Linked DNA regions of Kaistia algarum. The protein of the gene in region 2 interacts with the protein of the main gene of each other region in a pairwise test. Links are inferred from orthologs where the notes say so. Each region holds a gene or a part of one and is shown on either strand. Other genes may lie near its edges.

Region 1 (4,533 bases), 2.6 Mb from region 2 along the record:
CGTTGAAGGTCGTCAGCATGGCGGCGGTGTTCTGCGCGTCCTTCAGCCGGCGCGCGATCGTCTGGCGCAGCTTGGTCATGCGCACGCGCTCTTCGCGCGAGGCATCGTCAGCCGGCGAGGGCGCCCGCATGGCGACGGGAGCGGCCGGTGCCGGTGCCGCGGCGACCGGCGCTGTCGCACCTGCCGCGATCGCGCCGATGAGATCGCCCTTGGTGACACGGCCATCCTTGCCGGAGCCGGCAACCGACGCCGTGTCGACGCCGCTTTCGGCAGCGAGCTTGGCAACGGCCGGGCCGTTCGCGTCCGAAGCCGCCGTCTTGGCAGGAGCCGCTTTTGCAGGCTTCGGCGCCTCGGCCTTGGCCGGTTCGGCCTTTACGGCCTCCGCCTTCACGGCACCCGCGCCGTTGCCGGCAATGGTGCCGAGCAGGGCGCCGACGCCTACCGTTTCGCCATCCTTGGCCGCGAGAGCCTCCAGGACGCCGGACGCCGGGGCGGGGACCTCGATCGTCACCTTGTCGGTTTCGAGCTCGACGATCGGCTCGTCGGCGGCGACGGTCTCGCCGACCTTCTTGAACCAGCGCCCGATGGTTGCCTCTGTCACGGATTCGCCGAGGGTAGGTACGCGGATTTCGGTGGCCATGACGGGGGTCTCTGCGGTTCGGTTCGGATGAGAGGAGGGCGGCGGATAGCGGCCTTGCGGCCGCTATCCCTTAAGCGAAGGCGTCATCGAGGAAGGCGTTCAACTGGGCCAGATGCTTGGACATGAGGCCGGTAGCGGTTGCCGCCGATGCCGGGCGACCGACATAACGGGCGCGCTTCGCTGAGCCGCCGGCCTGGCCGAGCACCCATTCGAGATTGGGCTCGACAAAGGACCAGGCGCCCATGTTGCGCGGCTCTTCCTGGCACCACACGACCTCCGCATTCTTGAAGCGGACGAACTCGCCGACCAGCGCCTTGAGCGGGAACGGATAGAGCTGCTCGACGCGCATCAGATAGACGTCGTTGATGCCGCGCTTTTCGCGTTCCTCGTAGAGGTCGTAATAGACCTTGCCGGAGCAGACGACGACGCGGCGGATCTTGTCATCGGTCGTCAGCTTGATCGGCTGGTCCGGCAGGAACTCGGCATCGTCCCAAAGCAGGCGATGGAACGAGGAGAGCGGCCCGAATTGCGCGAGATGCGACACGGCGCGCTTGTGGCGCAGCAGCGACTTCGGCGTCATCAGGATCAAGGGCTTGCGGATGTCGCGGTTGAGCTGGCGCCGCAGGATGTGGAAATAGTTCGACGGCGTCGTGACATTCGCAACCTGCATATTGTCTTCGGCGCACATCTGCAGGAACCGCTCAAGGCGCGCCGAGGAGTGTTCGGGGCCCTGGCCTTCATAGCCGTGCGGCAGCAGGCAGACGAGCCCGGACATGCGCAGCCACTTGCGCTCGCCGGACGAGATGAACTGGTCGAAGACGACCTGCGCGCCGTTGGCGAAGTCGCCGAACTGCGCCTCCCATAGCGTCAGCGTGTTCGGCTGGCTGAGCGAATAGCCATATTCGAAGCCCAGCACCGCCTCTTCCGAGAGCATCGAATTGATGACCTCGTACTGCGCCTGGCCTTCCTGGATGTTATTCAGCGGGATGAAGCGCTCTTCCGTCTCCTGGTCGTACAGCACGGTATGGCGCTGCGAGAAGGTGCCGCGCTCGACGTCCTGGCCGGAAAGGCGAACGGGGTGGCCTTCTACGGCGACCGTTGCGAAGGCGAGCGCCTCGGCGGTTGCCCAGTCGATGCCGATGCCGGTCTCGATCGCCTTGCGGCGGTTATCGAGGAAGCGCTGCACCGTCTTGTGGACGTGAAAATCCTTCGGCACGTCAGTCAGCCGCGCGCCGATCCGCTTCAGTTCGTCGAGTTCCAGGCCGGTCTTGCCGCGGCGGGGATCATCATCGGCCTGCGCGACCTTGAATCCAGCCCAGGCGCCATCGAGCCAGTCGGCCTTATTGGGCTTGTAGGACTGGCCGGATTCGAATTCGGCTTCGAGGCGGTTGCGCCAGTTGGCCTTGGCTTCCTCGACCTCTTCCGTCGTGACGAGGCCTTCATCGACCAGCTTCTTGGCGTAGATCTCGACGATCGCCGGATGGCTGCGGATGTTCTTGTACATCAGCGGCTGGGTGAACGCCGGCTCATCGCCTTCGTTATGGCCGAACCGGCGATAGCAGAACATGTCGATGACGACCGGCTTGTGGAACTTCTGCCGGAACTCGATCGCGATCTTGGCGGCGTAAACCACGGCTTCCGGGTCGTCGCCGTTCACATGGAAGATCGGCGCCTCGATCATCTTGGCGACGTCGGAGGGGTAGGGCGAGGAGCGCGAGAAGCGCGGATTGGTCGTGAAGCCAATCTGGTTGTTGACGATGAAGTGGATCGAGCCGCCCGTACGGTGACCCTTGAGGCCGGAGAGGCCGAAGCACTCCGCGACCACGCCCTGGCCGGCAAAGGCGGCGTCGCCGTGAATCAGCAGCGGCAGCGTGCCGGTGCGGACATAGTCCTTGTGGCCGTCCTGCTTGGCGCGCGCCTTTCCGAGCACGACCGGGTCGACGATCTCTAAATGCGACGGGTTCGCGGTCAGCGACAGGTGCACCTTATTGCCGTCGAACTCACGGTCCGACGAGGCGCCCAGATGGTACTTGACGTCTCCCGAGCCTTCGACGTCGTCGGGGGTGAAGGAGCCGCCCTTGAATTCGTGGAAAAGCGCGCGGTGCGGCTTGGCCAGCACCTGCGTCAGCACGTTCAGCCGGCCGCGATGCGACATGCCGAGCACGATCTCATGGACGCCGAGATTGCCGCCGCGCTTGATGATCTGCTCCAACGCCGGAATCAGCGACTCGCCGCCGTCGAGGCCGAAACGCTTGGTGCCGGTGAACTTGACGTCCAGAAACTTCTCGAAGCCTTCGGCCTCGATGAGTTTGTTCAGGATCGCCTTCTTGCCCTCGGGCGTGAAGGTGATCGCCTTGTCTGGCCCCTCGATGCGGCCCTGGATCCAGGCCTTTTCCGCCGGATCGGAGATGTGCATGAACTCGACGCCGAGCGTCGAGCAATAGGTCCGCTTCAGGATTGCCAGCATCTCGGGGATGGTGGCGAATTCGAGCCCCAGCACATTGTCGATGAAAATCTTGCGGCCGTAGTCGGCCTCGGTGAAGCCGTAGGAGGAGGGATGCAGCTCCTCGTGATCGCCGATAGTCGCCAGATGCAGAGGATCGAGATCGGCGTGAAGATGGCCGCGCATGCGATACGCGCGGATCATCATGATGGCGCGAACGGAATCACGCGCCGCCTGCTGGATCGCCGCCTCGGAGGGGACGGCGGCGGCCGTGCCATTGCCGATGGCCGGCGTCGGCGGCGCCTTCGCCTTCAGCTTATCGGTGACGATCTTCTCGACCTGGGCCCAATTGCCATCGAGAGCGGAGACCAGTTCGCCATTGGCAGGGATCGGCCAGTTCGGCTTTTCCCAGGTGGCGCCGCGCGCCTCGGCCGCGATCGACGTCGGGTCGTCCTGCAAAGCCGAAAAGAAATCACGCCACTCCGTATCGACCGACGAAGGATCGTTCTGGTAACGGGCGTGAAGGTCTTCGATATAGGCGGCATTGCCGCCATAGAGGAAGGAAGAGGTGGCAAAGGCCGAATTCGACGGCTCACGTGACATGATCTTGTGAGGAGCCCGGCCCCTCTCTCCCTGATTGCGCGGCGGCCTCGCCGCGCCTTGATGTTTATACCGAAATTCCGCCCCCGGAATGTCGGTAGTTTCGCCTATCCCTTCAAGACCTCAACCAAGGTCTTTCCAAGGCGCGCCGGCGACGGCGAGACACGAATTCCCGCCGATTCCATCGCCGCGATCTTGTCTTCCGCGCCGCCCTTGCCGCCCGAGATGATCGCGCCGGCATGGCCCATGCGCCGTCCGGGAGGCGCGGTGCGTCCGGCGATGAAGCCGACCATCGGCTTCTTCCGGCCGCGCTTGGCCTCGTCCTTGATGAACTGCGCCGCTTCTTCCTCGGCCGAGCCGCCGATCTCGCCGATCATGACGATCGAGGTCGTATGCTCGTCGGCGAGGAACATTTCGAGGATGTCGATGAACTCGGTGCCCTTGACCGGGTCGCCGCCGATGCCGACGGCCGTGGTCTGGCCGAGGCCTTCATTGGTCGTCTGGAACACGGCTTCATAGGTCAGCGTGCCCGAGCGGGAGACGATGCCGACGCTGCCCGTCTTGAAGATGTTGGCCGGCATGATGCCGATCTTCGACTGGCCGGCCGTGACGACGCCGGGGCAGTTCGGCCCGATCAGCCGCGACTTCGAACCGGAGAGCGAGCGCTTCACCTTGACCATGTCGAGCACCGGGATGCCCTCGGTGATGCAGACGATGAGCGGGATCTCGGCGTCGATCGCCTCGCAGATCGCGTCGGCCGCGCCGGGCGGGGGAACATAGATCACCGAGGCATCGGCGCCGGTGGCCTCGCGGGCCTCGGCGACGGTGTCGAACACCGGCAGGCCAAGAT
Region 2 (3,916 bases):
GCGTCGAAGCGATTGCTTGATTCAGCTGCTTCGTCGGCGCAGCATGGCGGCTTCTCCCATGGATTGCCGGTTTCATGTTGCGTTTTTTGTGCCTTTTGTCGGTCTTTATGACCGCATTCCTGCCAATCGCCGCTTATGGCGCGGTCCCGGCCGTCGAGCCTGAAATGCCGAGTTCGCTTTCCGACGACGAACTGGCGGAGATTGTCGACTTCGTCGTCGGCAATGCCGTTTTCACGCTCTATCATCAAGCCGGCCACATGATGGCGGTGCGCTATGGCGACGGGCCGGACGATGAGCGCCATGCCGACCGATTCGCGGCCATCACCCTGCTGGAGCCGCGCTCGGGCGCCGGCGACCAGACATTGGTCGACGCGATCGACAGCTACCGCCTGGCCGCCCACCAGCAGGATGGAGATAGCGGCCTGCCGATGCCCGCCCCCGACGGCCATGCGCTCGACGCCGCCCGCGCGGAGGCGATCGCCTGCGACATGATCGGCGCGGATCCCGTCGGTTTCGCCGATGTCGCCGAAGCCATGGCGCTTTCGCGCGACAAGCGATCCGCCTGCCAGGCGAGCTGGCGCGCCGACCTCGCCGCGTGGCGCGATTCGCTGCGGGCAATCCGCCGCGCGGACAGCGCGCCGGGATCGGCACTGCCGGTCGCCTATGATCCGCCGGTCGACCAGGACGTCGCCGAGGCCACGATCCTGCAGGATAATCACGTGCTGGAGGAAGTCGCCGCCAAGCTGGGGGCCACCTACGACTTCGCCTCGCCGCCGACGGTCAGGGCGATGCATTGCGGCGAGGCGACCTCGCGCTTCGATGCGATCCGCAACGAACTGGTGCTCTGCTACGAGCTGTCCGCCCGTCACGGCCAGCTGATCCTGCGGGACATAGAGAGCCGCGGCTGAACGCGCGTCGACAAAAGCGCCATCCGGCCTTGCGCCGCCGCGCCGGGCACGGCACATAGCCGCCCATGCTGCATGTCAATGACGTCACCTATCGCATCGCCGGCCGAACGCTCCTCGAAGGCGCGAGCATCGCTCTGCCCGACGGGGTCAAGGCCGGATTCGTCGGGCGCAACGGCGCCGGAAAAACGACGTTGTTCAAGCTCGTCACCGGCGATATTTCGCCCGAGAGCGGATCGATCGGCCTGCCGCGCGGCGTGCGGATCGGCCAGGTCGCGCAGGAGGCGCCGGGCACGGAGCAATCGCTGATCGACTTCGTGCTCGACGCCGATAAGGAACGGCGCGCGCTGCTGGCGGAAGCGGAGACGGCCAGCGACCCGCATCGGATCGCCGAGATCCAGATCCGCCTTGCCGATATCGGTGCCCATGCCGCCGAGGCGCGCGCGGGCGCGATCCTCGCCGGACTCGGCTTCGATGCCGAGGCGCAGCAGCGCCCTTGCTCGGCCTTTTCCGGCGGCTGGCGGATGCGTGTCGCGCTGGCAGCCGTCCTTTTCTCCGAACCCGATCTGCTGCTGCTCGACGAGCCCACCAACTATCTCGACCTCGAAGGGACGATGTGGCTCGAAACCTATGTGGCGAAATATCCCCACACGGTATTCCTGATCAGCCACGACCGCGACCTCCTGAACCGAGCCGTCGAGATGATAGTGCATCTGGATGGTGGCAAGCTCATCGCTTATCGCGGTGGATATGACTCGTTCGACCGGCAACGGCGCGAGAAGCAGGCGCTGACCCAGAAGCAGCAGAAGAAGCAGGACGATCAGCGCAAGCACCTTCAGGCCTTCGTCGACCGCTTCAAGGCCAAGGCCTCGAAGGCGCGGCAGGCGCAATCGCGCATGAAGGCGCTGGAGCGGATGCAGCCGATCACCGGCATCGTCGACGAGGAGGTGACGCCGTTCATCTTCCCGCCGGCCACCCGCCGTCTGGCGCCGCCGATCATCTCGCTCGATGGCGTCTCGGTCGGGTACGAGGCCGACAAGCCGATCCTGAAGCGCCTCGACCTTAGGATCGACATCGACGACCGCATCGGCCTGCTGGGCGCGAACGGCAACGGCAAGTCGACGCTGGCCAAGCTTATCGCCGGGCGCCTGGAAGCCATGTCCGGCTCGATGCGCCGCGCCGAGAGAATGGAGATCGCCTTTTTCGCCCAACACCAGCTCGACGATCTGCGCCCTGCCGAATCGCCGGTCCAGCATGTGCGCATGCTGATGCCGGATGTGAGCGAGGCGCAGGTTCGGGCCCGGGTCGGAGCCATGGGCTTCCGGACCGCAAAGATGGACACACCGGCGCGCGAGCTTTCCGGCGGCGAGCGGGCGCGCCTTCTGCTCGGCCTTGCCACCTTCCGCGGCGCCAATCTTCTCATCCTAGACGAGCCGACCAACCATCTCGACATCGACAGCCGCGAGGCGCTGGTGCAGGCGCTGAACGAATTTCCCGGCGCCGTCATCCTGATCAGCCATGACCGCCATCTGGTCGAGACGTCGGTCGACCGCCTGTTGCTGGTCGCGGGCGGCGGCGTGACGCCGTTCGAGGGCGACATGGACGATTATCGTCGCCTGATCATGCAGGGTCCCGAGAGCCAGGAACCGGCGCGGGGTGGCGAAACGGTCAAGCCCGCATCGGCGCAGGATCGGCGCCGCGAGCAGGCGCAGCGACGCACGGAGCTCGCCCCCTTGCGCAAAAAGATCAAGGAAGCCGAATCCTTGGTCGAAAAGCTTCAGAAAGAGATTCAGAAGCTCGACGCGGCGCTCGCCGACAGCGCGCTCTATGTCAACGATCCGGCAAAGGCGACGGCACTGGCCAAATTGCGATCGGACACCTCGGCGTCGCTGGCCGCCACGGAAGAGAACTGGCTGGAAATCTCGGCGCAATACGAGACGCTCTGGCGCGACGGCTGACGACGTCGCCGTCTTCCATCGGGGCTAACACCCCTGGACGCTCTCCTTCAGCGGTCCTCGCGGCGCCGGGTGAGCGCAGAGCTTTCGCCCGCGCCAATCAACGAATAGACAGAAGGATGGCGGGTACGCTGAGGCCTCGCCTACCATGCCTCCGGAACGATACAGGGGAAAACGATGTCGCAGCATGGGGATATGGCCGACGAAGCCGTCCGGCAGCCTGTCCGATCCTCCACCCCTGCCCGGGCGTCGCTCGCCTCCAAGATATTCCCGGTCCTGGCGCTTGTTCTGGCCCTGGCGCTGCACCTTACCCACACGGTGATGGATAATTTGCCGCTGGTGGCCGAACTGGCCGTGTCGGCCGTGGTCGTCGCCATCATGGTCGTCACCGTCTTCGTTGTGCTTCGCCATGCCGAAGCGGTCGCGCACCGGGTCGGCGAACCCTACGGAACGCTGGTGCTCACGATCGCAGTGACGGCGATCGAAGCATCGGTGATCGTTTCGATGATGCTGCACGGCTCGAACAATCCGACGCTGGCGCGGGAGTCTGTATTTTCGACGGTGATGATCGTCTGTGCCGGCGTGGTCGGGATCTGCCTCACCTTGGGCGGATTGCGACACCGGGAACAGAATTTGAAGCGGCAGGGCACGAGCGCGCTACTCGCCGTCGTGATCGCCCTGACCGGTTTGACGCTCGTCCTGCCCGATTTCACGCTCACCGCGGGCCCCGGGAACTTTAACCCGGTCCAACTGGTCTTCGTGAGCCTGCTCTGCATCCTGCTCTATGGCAGCTTCCTGCTCGCCCAGGTCACGCGCCATCGCGAGGATTTTCTCGACGCCGAAGCGCCGGCGGGTCACGAGGCGGGTGGAGCGTCGGCGGGCGGCCTGCCGATGCGCCTCATTCTGCTCGTTGTCGGGCTGGTCGGTATCGTGCTCCTGGCCGAATATGTCGCATCCGGTATTGAGCAGGGCCTCGCCGACCTCCAGGTGCCGCAGTCCGATGCGATCGTCGGCGCCTTCATCGCGACGCTCGTGCTGCTGCCGGAGGCGATCTCG

What was found. Proteins that work in one complex are often made in the same cells at the same time.
Region 1: the proteins of OSH05_RS00400 (region 2) and OSH05_RS13010 interact in binary tests that used the Escherichia coli proteins (3 or more experiments, as listed by UniProt). The link is inferred for Kaistia algarum from one-to-one orthologs.

Annotation. Positions count from the first base shown.
Region 1 is NZ_JAPKNJ010000001.1:2,713,493-2,718,025, forward strand. Bases 511-4,022 are described here. They hold OSH05_RS13010 (2-oxoglutarate dehydrogenase E1 component), read right to left. Parts: upstream 3,687-4,022; coding sequence 711-3,686; downstream 511-710. Other genes in these bases: odhB (2-oxoglutarate dehydrogenase complex dihydrolipoyllysine-residue succinyltransferase), read right to left, coding at 511-640; sucD (succinate--CoA ligase subunit alpha), read right to left, coding at 3,791-4,022. Also shown: more of odhB, read right to left, coding at 1-510; more of sucD, read right to left, coding at 4,023-4,533. UniProt on the Escherichia coli protein: E1 component of the 2-oxoglutarate dehydrogenase (OGDH) complex which catalyzes the decarboxylation of 2-oxoglutarate, the first step in the conversion of 2-oxoglutarate to succinyl-CoA and CO(2).
Region 2 is NZ_JAPKNJ010000001.1:71,761-75,676, forward strand. The notes cover bases 524-3,418. They hold OSH05_RS00400 (ABC-F family ATP-binding cassette domain-containing protein), read left to right. Parts: upstream 524-973; coding sequence 974-2,863; downstream 2,864-3,418. Other genes in these bases: OSH05_RS00395 (DUF4344 domain-containing metallopeptidase), read left to right, coding at 524-908; OSH05_RS00405 (calcium:proton antiporter), read left to right, coding at 3,038-3,418. In the rest of the region: more of OSH05_RS00395, read left to right, coding at 108-523; more of OSH05_RS00405, read left to right, coding at 3,419-3,916. UniProt on the Escherichia coli protein: Genetic data indicate it may be involved in ribosome assembly or function.